Regions from separate parts of the Bradyrhizobium sp. Leaf396 genome, predicted to be linked through region 2. Evidence: riboswitches for the same ligand, from Rfam matches in the RefSeq annotation. Region 2 holds a riboswitch; each other region holds the start of a gene.
The links. A riboswitch is a leader RNA that binds a small molecule or an ion and turns the genes downstream of it on or off. The one in region 2 is predicted to bind cobalamin.
Positions count from the first base shown of each region.

Region 1: it holds a riboswitch for cobalamin, as region 2 does, so the genes downstream of both, ASG57_RS32800 (TonB-dependent receptor) here and ASG57_RS20210 (TonB-dependent receptor) in region 2, are expected to answer to the same signal.
Region 3: it holds a riboswitch for cobalamin, as region 2 does, so the genes downstream of both, ASG57_RS27660 (energy-coupling factor ABC transporter permease) here and ASG57_RS20210 (TonB-dependent receptor) in region 2, are expected to answer to the same signal.

Region 1 is NZ_LMQJ01000064.1:314,589-319,303, reverse strand. It holds gene ASG57_RS32805 (hypothetical protein) at 1-263, opposite strand, end outside; gene ASG57_RS32800 (TonB-dependent receptor) at 325-2,550, opposite strand; cobalamin riboswitch at 2,664-2,878, opposite strand; gene ASG57_RS32790 (hypothetical protein) at 3,325-3,537, opposite strand; gene ASG57_RS38875 (hypothetical protein) at 3,691-3,867, opposite strand; gene ASG57_RS32785 (adenylate/guanylate cyclase domain-containing protein) at 3,970-4,715, opposite strand, start outside.
Region 2 is NZ_LMQJ01000023.1:7,834-12,548, forward strand. It holds gene ASG57_RS20205 (PepSY domain-containing protein) at 1-884, opposite strand, end outside; gene ASG57_RS20210 (TonB-dependent receptor) at 887-2,938, opposite strand; cobalamin riboswitch at 3,275-3,472, opposite strand; gene ASG57_RS20215 (TonB-dependent siderophore receptor) at 3,647-4,715, shown strand, end outside.
Region 3 is NZ_LMQJ01000045.1:41,003-45,717, reverse strand. It holds gene cobM (precorrin-4 C(11)-methyltransferase) at 1-400, shown strand, start outside; gene ASG57_RS27670 (cobyrinic acid a,c-diamide synthase CobB) at 400-1,710, shown strand; gene cobA (uroporphyrinogen-III C-methyltransferase) at 1,707-2,435, shown strand; cobalamin riboswitch at 2,484-2,703, shown strand; gene ASG57_RS27660 (energy-coupling factor ABC transporter permease) at 2,741-3,418, shown strand; gene cobF (precorrin-6A synthase (deacetylating)) at 3,465-4,214, shown strand; gene cobT (nicotinate-nucleotide--dimethylbenzimidazole phosphoribosyltransferase) at 4,225-4,715, shown strand, end outside.

The DNA.
Region 1 (4,715 bases), on a different contig from region 2:
TCGACCGGATAATGCAGCACGCCGAAGCCGATGGTCTGGTTCACGAGCCAGGCGCCGGTCACGACGAGAAGCGCCGGACGCAGCGGCAGCATCGCGGCCGCCAAGACGGCGAACGCTGCGAAGGGCGTCGCGCAGGCGAACGCCAAGCTTGCGAGCGCGCATGAAACCGTCAACAGCGCAAAGCCGAACATAGGCGCAAGACGCGGCGCCACCGGATGGAGGCGGAAACGGTCAGTGTCGGATGAGAAAATACTGAAAACCATGAGTGATCTCCTTCTTGTCCAATTCTAGATTGATTTGCGGGCACATGACAGCCCCGTGGGATCAAAACGTCGCACCGGCCTTGAGCAGGTAACTGCGACCGGGCAGCGGGTAGGCGTTGAAGCGTCCGTCCGTGAAGGTGCTTGCGATGGCGTAGTCGTAATAGAGCGCGTTCAACACATTGTTGACGCTGAACGACCAGAAGTAGCGCTCATATTGACCACTGACCTTGAGGTCGATCGTGCCATTGGCCGGAATTGGCTTCTGCGTTCCCGCCTGATCGTTGTCCATGCGGCGCTCGCTCCAGAAGCGTGCGGTGGCATCGAGCACCAGATAGTTCTGCCAGATGTTCCAGGTAACGCCTGCACTGGCGGTGTAACGCGAGACCAGCGGCACGTCGTTGCCCGCCCAGATGCCTTCGCGGAAGACAGCTCGTGTGTAGGCCATGCCGGAACGCAAAAGCAGGGCGTCGCTGATGCGATAGGAGATACTGGTCTCCGAGCCGTAACGGCGGGTCGGATCGAGATTGGTGTTATAGAACAGGACCGGATTGAAATGGATCTCGTTGGTGAGGTCCATCAGGTAGAGACTGCTCTGCATCTGCAAGCCACCCCCTCTGATGCGCAGCCCGCCCTCGATGTCCTGCGAGGTCTGGGTCTTGAGCTGGAACGTTTGCGGCAGCGGGTTGAAGAACGGATCGAATGAAGGACCCGACGATACCCGCTCGTCAACGTCAGGGGTGCGGAAGGCGCGCGCAGCGCGGCCAAACAGCGCGACGGTGTCGCTGACGCGATGCTCGGCACCGAGGTGCAGCGCATACTGAGTTTCATCGCTCCGCAGCGGAAGCGCGCCGATATCGGCATTGAACGGAGCCGCCGGGTCGAAATTGTCACGGGCCGTGAGATGGATGCTCTGCACCCGCGCGCCATAGGAGACGTCGGTTGTAGGCGTTACACCCAATGTGTGCTGGACATACCCGGCAACCGTGCGCTGTCTGAGATCGTAATTGTGCCAGGCAGCGAGACCCTGACCTGCCCCGCGGTTCTGCCGAAAGCTCGCATCGTAATAGTCGACTCCGGTCAACAGCTGCGACGGCATTCCGCCCAGCAGGCTCTTCACGCTGAGACGCGGCGTGATCGACCATGTCGCGAGTTCAGCATCGACATAGGTCGACGTGAATAAAGCTGGGACCGGCGTCGGGCTCGAGAAAAACGCGCTCTGCTGCTTCTTGTCACGCATGCCGCCGTCAACGATAAGATCGACGCCGTTCACCAGGGTCTTCGTGAATCCCGCCGTCGCGCCAAAGCCCTGCTGGTTGGCGTAGTTGAATGGCGTGCTGGTGCCTCGACGGTTCGTCGCGAGCTCGTCGAGGCCGATCGAAGGATCGACGAGGCGGCCACCCGGCAGCCGCAGCGCCTGATTGTCGCCGGTGACGGTCAGAAAGGCGGTCAGGCCAGGCGTCGTGTAGTTCAAATTGCCGACGCCGTTCTCCTGGACGTAACGATTGTTGTCTCGGTAGCCATCGGACCTGGCGGCATTGCCGTAGAACGAGGTCGACCAGGGACCAGAAGTGAGCGCGGTCGAGACGTTGCCAAGCCGGGTGTTGAACGAGCCGAAACCGGCCTCGATGCGCGCGGTCGCCGGTGGGCCGCCGACGCCGTTCTTGGTGACGATGTTGATGACACCGCCGACCGCATTGTCCCCGTAGAGCACCGCTCCGGAATTGCCGCGCGTGATCTCGATGCGCTCGATGGCATTGAGTGGGATGGTGGCGAGATCCACCTGCGCCATGTCGATATCATTCAGCCGCCGTCCGTTGACCAGCACCAGCGTATTCGCCGTAGCGAAGGAGCCGAAGCCGCGCAGGTCGACGCTGGTCTTGGCACCGATCGGGCCACCATAGAACGTTGTGATCTGGGCACCTGGCACTTGTGCCGCGATGATTTCGGCCAGATTCTGCGTGGGCGCGTGCGCGACGTCCGCGGCCGTGACGACGGTCGTGGCCGCGCCGACGATGCCGCCATCGTTGTCGGCCTCACTGCCCGGGCCGGCCGAGTTGGTCCCCGCCGGCGCCCCGGTCGGCGTCGCCCGGCGCCGCCCCCTATCGCCTTCGCCGGTTACCCTCGCACGCGTACGGTTCTGATCGTCAGAGTTGGTCACCTCGACCGGCGGCAGTTGCTCGGCGGCAAGCTGCTCGGCGTTGGCGATGGAGAGATTGAGCGAATGAAAGGAAAAGGCCGCAACGATGCCGGCGCAGCAGCGCCTGGCGGCAGTGACGAAACAGGACACAATTCTAGCCTCGGAAGACGTCAGTGGCACGTCACAGCGAACGAGGCTTTACGGCGGAGCGATCGATTGCTCCGGTGAAGCTGATGTCCGTACTCCCCGACCGACATCTTCGCGTGTGACCACGGCTGACGGCAGGTCTCCTGGCTCGCGGGTCGTCACCTCTGCATCGCCTTCCCAGGACCGAGATTCCCAGTGGCATAGGACGAGAGATTCACCGCTTACAGTTGCGGGGGCAGCCGTGGCGTTGAGAAGATCCCGGCGTTGGGAAGACCTCGCACCACATTCCCTTTTGATCTCCGAAAGGAGAACCGTCGGCAGCCAATCTACGGGGCGCAGAAGCCGGGAGTCAATCGATCGGCAGCTGCTACGCGACGATTGCTCGGCATCGACGATTCAGGTCCGCCCCCGTAAACGCTGGGCCCGGGCCCAGGCGACAGCGACGTCGCGTGGCGGATCATCGACGCGCTTGATGGGCATCAACTCGCCGGAGGCGGATACGATCGCTGTTTCCTCGCGCCGGCAGCGCGTGCAGACAAAGCGGACCTCGTTTGGAGACGCCGACCAACTCGACCGCTTGACGTTGGCCGCCATCGGCCAAGCATCGCAGTGCGAGCACGACACCAGAAATCGGCCGGGATCGAGCATACCCATTCCATTGAGCTCCGCGTCTGCCCGCCTCTATCAATGATTGATCCAGGTGAATCGTTCCGGTGCCTAGGCACCAGCCCCTGTGACCTCAGGCCGGAATCGCGAACTCGCGGCTCTCCAAACGGTTCAGCGCGCCCCTTTGAGGGTGCAGGAGGTCGTGCAGGTGACCGTGGTCCCGCGGTCGCACGCTCTGCAGGCATTGACGCACTGGCTCAAGTCGCGTGGATTGTAGCTGTAGTTTCGCATCGGACAGGCTGGCGTCGTCGAGCCGGTGATGTCCTGCTCCTGATCGCAGGCCACCGTCATGAGCGCGATAATGATCACGGCAACGAGGCGCATGGGGTTGCCCTGTCAAGCATGACAAATGACACTCACGAGACACGCTGCAATGCAACGAACCCCGGCCTTACCACCACGAGCCATCACCGGTCAGCGGCAGCTCGCTTGCCTTGAGGATGCGCGCCAAATGTTAAGAACGGATTGCTGCCGGCCTCAGGCCGCAGCCGTGGTGGCGATCGCCCGCCGGATGTCGAGCGCCAGCTGGCGATACTGCTCCCCGAGTTTCAGATAAAACTCGCGCTTGCTGCTGTCGGTCGCAAGCTTGGCGATCAGCTCGCATTCGGCGGTGAGCGTCTCGAACCGTTCCAGCCTGTCCGTAAGATGTGTCATCGGCGTATCCCCGTCAGACGCCTCAGGGGCAACAAACCTAATCCCGGGAAATAGGTCACAGCGAACATCGTTATCGGGTAGCATCAATTTTTTCGCGGCAGACTATTTCTGGTCCAGCCGCCAAGCGCCGTCCCAACCGGCATCGGGCGGATTGGCTGCGAACTGGGCGATGCGGCCGAGCATCGTGCGCGAGGGCCCGTCACCGGGGATCGCCTCGAGCGCCGCGTTGAAGGCCGCACGGGCGTCGTCGAAGCGCCGGGCACGATAGGCAGCGAGGCCTTCGGCATAGTGCGTGCGCAGACCCGCCTGCGCATCGGTGAGTGCGCCGGCCCTGCCCATCACTTCGAAGATCGCCTGGGGCGCGCTCTGGCCCGCCACCGCCAGACGGTCGATCTCGCGCAGTTCAAGGCGCGCGCCGATGGCATCCGCCGTGCCCTGCGCGATCAGGATGCGGGTGCCGTAGACTTTGTTGACGACCTCCAGCCGCGAAGCGAGGTTCACGGCGTCGCCCATGACGGTAAAACTCATCATGAGCTCGGAGCCGATGCTGCCGGTGAGAACCTCACCGGTGGCAATGCCGATGCGCAGGTCGCACAGTGCCGGCATGGCGCGGATGCCAAGCAAATCGGGCAATTGCTTTTGGAGCGCAGGCACCTGGTCGGCCATCTCGATCGCAGCAAGCGCGGCAAGCAGCGCCGCCTCATCCTCCTCGATGAAGGGCGGCCCCCAATACGCCATGATGGCGTCGCCGATATACTTGTCGATGACTCCGCGATTGCTCCTGATCGGGCCGGACATCACAGTGAAATAGTGATTCATTACCTTGACGAGGCCGCGCGGCGTCATGC
Region 2 (4,715 bases):
CGGCCCGTGTTGCGGCCCGTGAAATATTCGCCGGGGTTGAGCGAAAGCCAGCCGGAGAACATCCACGTCAGCACGAAGATGCCTGCGATCAGGCCCGTGACGTGGTGCCACGCCATCCAGCCGCGATAGGGCGTGATCCTGCCGCTCGCATAGCGCCGCTTCAGTCGCACGCGCAGGATGCCGATCCAGATGCCCGTCACGCCGACGATGAGGCAGATGCCGGAGATCCAAAGCACCACCAGCCGCCACAGCGGGCCATCCTTGCGCAGCACGGTCGGATAGATCCAGTGCAGGATCGAGCCGAGCCAGTTCCAGACACGCTCGGTGTGGTCGGTGTCGAGCGCGATCTCGCCGGAGCGCGAGGAGACATAGAGCCTGGTACCGGCATCGTCGCCGAGCCCGATGAGGTAGAGCGGTCGCAGCGGATCGTAACGCGCCGTCACGCTGCATTGATCGCGGTCGACGATGTCTTCGAGACGCGGCGATCTGCTCGCGGGATGATGCTGCGCGACGGCGAGCGCCTGCTGTTCGGATATACTCGTGATGACGCGGCCGTCGGCTGCAGAGATCGCCTGCCGCTTGCCGTCCCAGCCGGTGATGCGATACACCGGCTCGTCCGCCAGCATGGACAGCCGGAGATCGCGCGGATAGTGCGTGGCGCCTGCCGCCTTCATCGCGTCATCCGGCGACAGCGCCACTTTCGCCCATTGCATGTCAGGGAGCGCTGCCAGCCTCTCCTTCTCGGAAAGGCCTGGAAAGGCGACGTACATGATCACCACGCCGGAGATGAACCACATCGCGAAAAACAGGCAGGTGACGATGCCGACCCAGCGGTGGCCGATATACAGCCACCGCCGGAGCGTGCGTCTCAGGGAGCGCGCCACGCTCAGAACTTCACATTGACGGCGAGCTGCGCCGTGCGCGGCATGCCGAGCAGCCATTGGTTGGTGCCGCCCGACGTGGTGTAGACCTCATCGAACAGATTGTAGACGCGGAACGACACGGTGGTGTTCAGATCGGGCTTCCACTGCACGCCAGCATTGACGATGTTGTAGGCCGGGCGCGTCATCGTGTTGGCATTGTCCGCATAGGTCTTGCCGACGATCTGCACGCCCGCGTTCGCCGACCAGTTCGGTGCGAAAGCCCAGGTCGCCCAGATGTTGGAGACGGTCTGCGGGACGTTGACCGGCACGTTGCCGGCATAGTTCACGGCTACGCCGCCAACCGACTGCACGAAATCGTCATACCTCGCGCGCAGGAACGCGGCGTTGGCATCGATCCGCCAGCCGTAATCGAGCAGGAATCCGACCGTTGCTTCGACGCCGCGCGATGATTGCTGGCCGACCTGGACCGTCAGGGTAGGAATATTGGGATCGCGCGCCAGCAGGTTGTTCTTCACGATCTCGTAGCCGGCCAAGGTCCATTCGCCGCGGCCGCCCCAGAACGATTGCTTCACGCCGATCTCGATCTGTTTTCCGGTGGCGAGGTCGAAATTCCTGTTGGCGGACGAGAGCGAGATGATCCCCCCGACCGGATCGACCGCGGTGGAATACTGGCCATAGAAGGCAAGATCCTTGACGGGCGTATAGACCGCACCCGCGCGCCAGGTGGTCGATGAGAACGATTTTTCGAAACTGTTGGCGGGTACCCGATAGTCGGTGCGCGTGACCGTCGGCTCATCCTGACGGATGCCGGCAATCAGGGAGAGCTGCTCGGTGACCGACAGCCTGTTCTCGGCAAACAGCGCGTACTGGTTGGTCACGCTGCCGAAGCCGGGAGTCGTAGGGTTCGGGCTGTTGAACACGCCTGGAACGACGTCGTACGGGTTGACGGCTGACGAGCCGCCATAGGGCGAATTGTTGGTATGGGTGAAATTGATGCTGTTGACGTCAAAGCCTGCCAGGAACTCGTTGGCCATCCCGAGGACATGTCCGCGGAACTTCGCATCCATGCGATTGCCGACCTGCTGCTGGTCGTGAAAAATCTCGATGTAGTCGCTGCGGTCGATGAGGCCGGTGGCGGGGTTATAGACGTAGCTCTCGACATTCTTCCAGTGACGCTTGGAATTCAAATAGTAGAGCGTGTTGTGGACCGAAACTCCATCGGCGACCTGCCAGTCGGTCTTCACCTGATTCCAGCTGTCCTGGTAGCGGATGTGGCTGTCGCTGACGTTGTAGTTCTTGAAGCGTAGCGAATCTTCGAGCCTGCCGTTGATCAGCGGCGTACCGAAATAACGTGACGGGTGGCGGTCGCCGTAATCCGTGGACAGCGTCCAGGTGACGTCCTCGTTCTGCTTGACCTGAACCACGGCATGAAGCGCGACGTTCGAGGTGTCGTCGCGATCGATCCAGCCGTCCGACATGTTGCCGGTGGCGGTGATGCGATAGGCGACGTCCTTGTTGATCGGACCGCCGCTGTCGACGGCAATTCGCCGTGTCATGTTGCTGTCCAGCGAGATCTCGGCCTGGTTGCGAGGGATCCACGACGGCAGTTTCGACACGATGTTGATGGCGCCGCCGACCGCACCCGCGCCATACATCACCGACGCAGGGCCGCGCAGCACCTCGATACGCTCGGTCGACCATGTGTCGAACGGAAAGGTCACCGTGCCGGCGCCGATATAGAGCTGAGTGCCGTCATAGAGCGTCATGACGGAGCCCAGGCCCGTGAAGCCGCGGGTATTGAACGAGACGCCGCCATTGCCCGGCGCCGGGCTCGCCGTGAAACCGGTGGCGTTCTGCGTCACCGCGTCGAGGATGTTCTGCTGGCCGCGCTCGGAAATGGTTTCAGCGGAGATCACCTCCACACTGGCCGGGGTCTGCAGCCGCGTCAGGCCGAGGCGGCTGCCGGCCGTGCTTGCGCCGGTGAGGTTGAGCGTCGGTGCGGCGAACACGGGACCGGTCGGTGCGGCAACCTGAGTGCCAGTTCTGGCGGCCATGTCACGCTGCTGGCGTGAATGCGCGGCACGAGCAGCAGCAGAACTGCGTCGGGTGCTGCGGGCATTCGGCGGCGTTGCTGGCGGCTGCACCACCACGGGGTCGAGCGTCTGGACCCGCTCTGCGGAGCCCTGTGCCCAGCCATCGGTCGATACCACAAGGCAGGAGATTGCAGCTGAACGGAGCAATGCGCGGCGACGCCGTAGGAAGACGCTTGTACGGGAGGTCATCAATAAGACTCGCGATAACGTGGCACGTCACCGCGAACGCAGCTTGGCCGCTGCCTCAAGAGGTCGGCAGCTCAACACTCACCAGGACACCCCGCCCAATGTGCTCGCGTGTGACCACGACTGACGGCAGGTCTCCTGGCTCGCGGGTCGTTGCCTGTCGCCGCCTTCCCAAGCCCGCAGGCTCAGTGGCAATTTGGCGAAGGCTCACCGCTTACAGTTGCGGGGGCAGCCACGGCCTGGGGGGTCATCCCCCGCACCGTATTCCCTATTGTCTCCCGAAGGAGAACCGTCGCGATCACATTAGTTTTATATGCAAGACACTGTCAACTGGAAGGCTGCGCCGTGCTTCAAATAACACAGCCAGCTGCGAAAGCCTCTCCTTAAATCTATTCTAGATGACATCGCGACATGCCTTCGGTCACTCATCTAGCAGTAACGACTAACAGTACATTTTCGGGGGCGAGGGTGAGATCATTTGGAGTGACGGCATCTCGTGCGGCTTTGTTGAGCGCGGCGAGTACTGCAATCCTTCTTCTTGAATGGCCGTCAATAGCATTGGCGCAACAGCAAACATTGCCGCCAGTAACCGTGGATGCGCCAAAGCCGGCGGTAAGGCCGGCGCAGCCAGCCCGCAGAGCCGCGCGTGTCGGAGCGACCCGTCGCCCCGCCATCGCTGCACAACGGTCGGCCGCTCCTCCAGAAGCCGGGTCAAGGGGCGTGGGCTCCGAGCGAGCCAATGGCCCCGTTAACGGAATTGTTGCACGGCAGAGTGCAACCGGAACTAAGACGGACACGCCTATTCTTGAAACGCCTCAATCGATCAATGTCGTGCCACGGCAGCAGATCGAGCTCCAAGGGGCGCAGAATGTGGGCGAGGCAATTCGGTATGTGTCGGGCACGCAAGGCCAGTTGTACGGCGCAGCGTCGGTATTCGACACGGAGGTCAGGGTTCGGGGCTTCATCGCACCGCGCTATCTCGACGGCCTGCGTCTGCCCTACGACTCGACCATTCAGTTCGCTCAACCTCGCACAGAGCCATGGGGACTCGAGCGAATCGAAATTCTCAAGGGACCGTCTTCCGGAATCTACGGCCAAGCTTCCCCCGGGGGCATTCTCAATATGGTGAGCAAGCGTCCCACCATCGAACAGCGTAACGAGGTTGAGGTACAAACCGGCAGCTTCAATCGAATTCAGGGAGCCTTCGATTTCTCCGGTCCGATCGACCAGAATCGCGAGTTTCTCTATCGCATCGTGGGCCTGGCGCGCGACAGCGATACGTTTGTCGACATGAACAAGGAGCAGCGCTATTTCCTCGCGCCGAGCTTCACCTGGCAGCCGACCACCGATACCAGCTTGACGGTGCTGGCCAGCGCACAGCGGGACCGCCTCGACGGCCAAGTCCACCAGTATCTGCCGGCCTACGGCACGCTTTTACCGAATCCGAACGGCCGCATTCCGGTCAGCACCTACACTGGCGAACCCGGGTTCGACAAAATCGGATTTGACCAGGCCGTGATCGGCTATGAGTTCAAGCATCGCTTCAATGAAG
Region 3 (4,715 bases), on a different contig from region 2:
CCTTGCCCAGAGCGTGGTGCTGACGCGCACGCCGGGCCGCGCCAGCGCGATGCCTGAGGGCGAGAAGCTTGCGGCGTTCGCAGCCACCGGCGCCGTGCTCGCGATTCATCTGTCGATCCATCTGCTCGACCAGGTCATCGCGGAGCTGACACCGCACTATGGCGCGGATTGTCCGGTCGCGATCGTCTGGCGTGCAAGCTGGCCGGATCAGCGCATTATTCGCGCCACGCTTGCGACGCTCGATGCGGCCGTGGGCAGCGAAATGGAGCGCACGGCGCTGATCCTGGTCGGCAAGACCCTGGGCGCTGCGGATTTCGACGAAAGCCGCCTCTATGCCGCCGACTACGATCGGCGCTACCGGCCGGTCGGCGCCGAGCCGCGCTTTCCGGAGGCGACGTGATGGCGGCCGGTCTTGTCATCTCTGCTCCGGCCTCCGGCGTCGGCAAGACCACGCTGACGCTGGCGCTTGCGCGCGCCTGGCGCAGTCGCGGCCTGAACGTGCAGTGCTTCAAGAGCGGCCCCGACTATATCGATCCCGCCTTTCACGCCGCCGCCACGGGACGCGCGTCGGTCAATGTCGATAGCTGGGCGATGGACCGCGGCGCCATCGCGCATCTCGTCAGTCGCGGCGTGGACGCCGATGTCGTGCTTGCCGAGGGCTCGATGGGCCTGTTCGACGGCGTTGCCGCGCGCGGCGTCTCCGGCACCGGCGCGACTGCCGACATTGCGGAGATGCTGGGCTGGCCGGTGGTGCTGGTGATCGACCCCTCGGGACAAGCGCAAACGGCGGCTGCGATTGCGGCCGGCTTGCGCGATTATCGCGCCGGCCTGCGTCTTGCCGGGGTCGTGCTCAACCGCGTCGCCAGCCCGCGTCACGAGGCTCTCGTGCGGCGCGCGCTTGAGGAGGCCGGCATCGCCGTGTTCGGCGCGCTGCCACGTCATGCCGAGATCAGTCTGCCGAAGCGGCATCTCGGCCTGGTGCAGGCCGAGGAGCAGGCCGAGATCGGCAAGCTGATCGACGAGGCCGCGCGCTTCGTTGCCGCGCATGTCGATCTCGATGGAGTGCTCCGAGCCGCCGGCAATTGGTCGGCGCAGCCCGCGGCGAACGGCCTGAAGATAACCCCGCCCGGTCAACGCATCGCGCTCGCCCGCGATGCGGCCTTCTCCTTCGTCTATCCGCACATGCTGGAGGCCTGGCGCGCGGCGGGCGGCGAGATCGTGCCGTTCTCGCCGCTGGCCGACGAAGTGCCCGACGCGAGCGCCGACGTCTGCTGGCTGCCCGGCGGCTATCCCGAGCTGCACGCCGGCAAGCTGGCGGCCAATGCACGCTTTCGCAGCGGTCTTTGCGCCTTCGCCACGACGCGGCCGATGCACGGCGAGTGCGGAGGCTATATGGTGCTGGGGACCGCTTTGACGGATGCCGACGGCGTCCGCCATCAGATGACGGGCCTGCTCGGCCTCGAGACCAGCTTTGCCAAGCGACGGATGCATCTCGGTTATCGTCTCGCCACGCTCGCATCGCCGATGCCGGGATATCAGGCCGGTGCGCGCCTGCGCGGCCACGAATTCCACTATTCGACCATTCTCGCGCAACCTGATGCGCCGCTGGCGGTGGTGCACGACGCAACCGGCGCGGTCATCGCCGAGACCGGCTCGCGGCGGGGACACGCCACCGGCACGTTCTTCCACCTGATCGCGGAGGACCGGTGAGCGGCTTCGTCTCCTTCGTTTCCGCCGGCCCCGGCGACCCCGAGCTGCTCACCGTGAGAGGCGCCGCGCGGCTGCGCGAGGCGGACGTCGTGCTCTATGATGACCTCGCCTCCGGCGCGATCCTCGATCTGGCGCGACCCGGCGCCAATCTCGTCGCGGTGGGGAAGCGGGCGGGGCGACCCTCGACCAGGCAGCACCACGTCAACCGTCTCCTGGTCGACTATGCCGCGACCGGCGCGCGCGTGGTGCGGCTCAAGTCCGGCGACGCCGGCATTTTCGGCCGGCTCGAGGAGGAGCTGGAGACGCTGCGCGAGGCTGGCATCGGCTATGAGATCATTCCCGGTGTCACATCGGCCTGCGTCGCCGCTGCGCAGGCCGGCATTCCCCTGACCCGTCGCCACACCTCCCGCCGGGTGCAGTTCATCACGGGTGCCGACGTCACCGGCGAGCTGCCGCCCGACCTGAACTGGGCGGCGCTGGCCGATCCCGAGGCGACGACCGTCGTCTATATGGGCCGGCGCACCTTTCCGGCGCTGGCCGCAAAGTTGATCGCACACGGCCTTGCCCCGGACACTCCGGCATTGGTTGCCGAATCCCTCGGCCGTGCCGACGAGCGGCTGGTCCGCACCACCATTGCCGAGCTCGCCGATCAGCTTGCGCGCGGTGGCGCGCCCTCGACCGCCGCCGTCATCCTGTTCGGTGCACTGGCGGGGGACTATCGGTGATGACGGAGGCGGCCGCCTTTCGCCCCTTGACGCCCGGCTCGCGAAAGGCGCACACAGGAGAGGCATGGTGCTCACCGCGGCGCAAAGCGCCGGAGCATAATCGGGAATGGGGGTGGGCGGACCCAGTTTCGGCGCCCCAAACCCCAGCCGCCCCCGCGACTGTAAGCGGTGAGGGGCTCCGATCAGCCACTGGGCCGCAAGGTCCGGGAAGGCCGGAGAACCCCAGTGAACCGCGAGCCAGGAGACCGGCCGTGCACGTGTTGAGGCCAAGGCCGTCGGGTGTGACGGCAGGAAGGAACTGAGCCATGCATATCGAACCCGGAATCGTGACGGGCGGCAAGCTCGTGTTGAGTTACGCAACCGGCATCGCCGCAGGCGGCGTTGCGTTGAAGCTCGCGGTCGAGACCGTGCGCGAGCAGGGAATCGGCTCGTTCGCGGCACGTACGCTGGCCACCACGGCGCTCGTGTTCGTCTTCTTCGAGATCCTGCCGCACTTCCCGGTCGGCGTGTCAGAGGTGCACTTCATCCTCGGCTCTACGCTGTTCCTGCTGTTCGGTGCCGCGCCTGCTGCTTTCGGTCTTGCGTTCGGTCTGCTGCTTCAGGGCATGCTGTTCGAGCCGGCCGACCTGCCGCAATACGGCATGAACGTCACCACCCTGCTGGTGCCGCTGTTCGCGATCCAGGCGATCGCCACGCGGATCATTGCCCGCAACACCGCCTATGTCGATTTGAAGTACGGTCAGGCGCTGGCGCTTTCGACGACCTATCAGGCCGGCGTGATCGCCTGGGTCGCATTCTGGGCGCTCTATGGCTCTGGCTTTGCGATGACCAACCTCGCCAACATCGCAACGTTTGCCGCCTCCTACGCGCTGGTCATCGTGATCGAGCCGCTGGCCGATCTTGCCGTGCTGGCGCTGGCGAAGTCGCTGCGCGGCGTCACCGCGCCTGGCCTCGTCACCCCGCGCCTGCACAACGCGGCCTGAGAGACAAGCGATTGGACGGCCGTTGCGGCCGTCCGTCGCGCTCGCGATGCTCACGCTCTCCCTGATAGGCATCGGCTGCGGCGATCCCGCGCAGCTCACGCGCGCTGCAGTCGCCGCCATCAACGCGGCCGATCTCGTCCTCATCCCGCGCAAGGGCACGGCGAAATCCGATCTCGCGGATCTCAGGCGAACGATCTGCGCGGACGTGCTCACCAGCGGCAGAACGCAGATCGTCGAGTTCGATCTTCCCGTGCGCGACGCCGGAGAAGCTGATTACCGCAAGGGCGTGGACGATTGGCACGATGCGGTCGCCGCGACCTGGTCGAAGACGATCGCGGATCATCTCGAAGGTGATGGCAAGATCGCGCTGCTGATCTGGGGCGATCCGTCGCTCTACGATTCCTCGCTGCGCATTGCACGGCGGCTCGATCCGTTGCCGAAGATCGAAGTCGTGCCCGGCATCACCTCGATCCAGGCGCTGTGCGCCGCCCATGCGCTGCCGCTCAACGAGATCGGCGAGCCGTTCCTGGTCACGACGGGGCGGCGCTTGCGTGACGAGGGCTGGCCGCACGGAGTCGATACCGTGGTGGTGATGCTCGACGGCGGCACGGCGTTCCAGTCGCTCGATCCGGCGGATCTTCACATCTGGTGGGGCGCCTATCTCGGCATGCAAGATCAGACCATTCTCTCCGGTGCGCTCGCCGAGGCCGGTCCGCGCATCGTCGCGCTGCGGCAGGAGGCGCGCGAGCGGCATGGCTGGATCATGGACAGCTACATTCTCAAGCGCCGGCATTGAGCGAGGCAGCATGCTCCCCGAATGGGTCTACCGAGAGTGCCCCGAGATTTCCGTCCGTCATCGCGAGGCGGCGATCGTGCGGCAGGCGCAACTCACAAAGCCGACCGGGGCGCTCGGCCGGCTGGAGCAGCTCGCAATCGAGCTTGCGGGTCTGCAGGCGACAGAGCAGCCCCGCGCTTCGCGGGCGCCGATCATCATCTTCGCCGGGGATCACGGCATCGTCGCGCAGGGCGTGTCGGCCTATCCGCAAGAAGTGACCATCGCGATGATGGCGAATTTCGCCTCCGGCGGTGCTGCGATCTCGGTGCTGGCGCGCGAGCTTGGCTCGCGTCTGGAGGTGGTCGACGCCGGCACGCTGGCGACCGAGCCGACGGCGGGGATCGTCGTTGACAAGCCGCGCCATGGCACGCGCGATTTCAGCGTCGAAGCTGCGCTCACGTCTGCGGAGTTGGCATTCGCATTCGAAGCCGGCCGGCGCGCCGTGGTGCGGGCGGAGGCCGG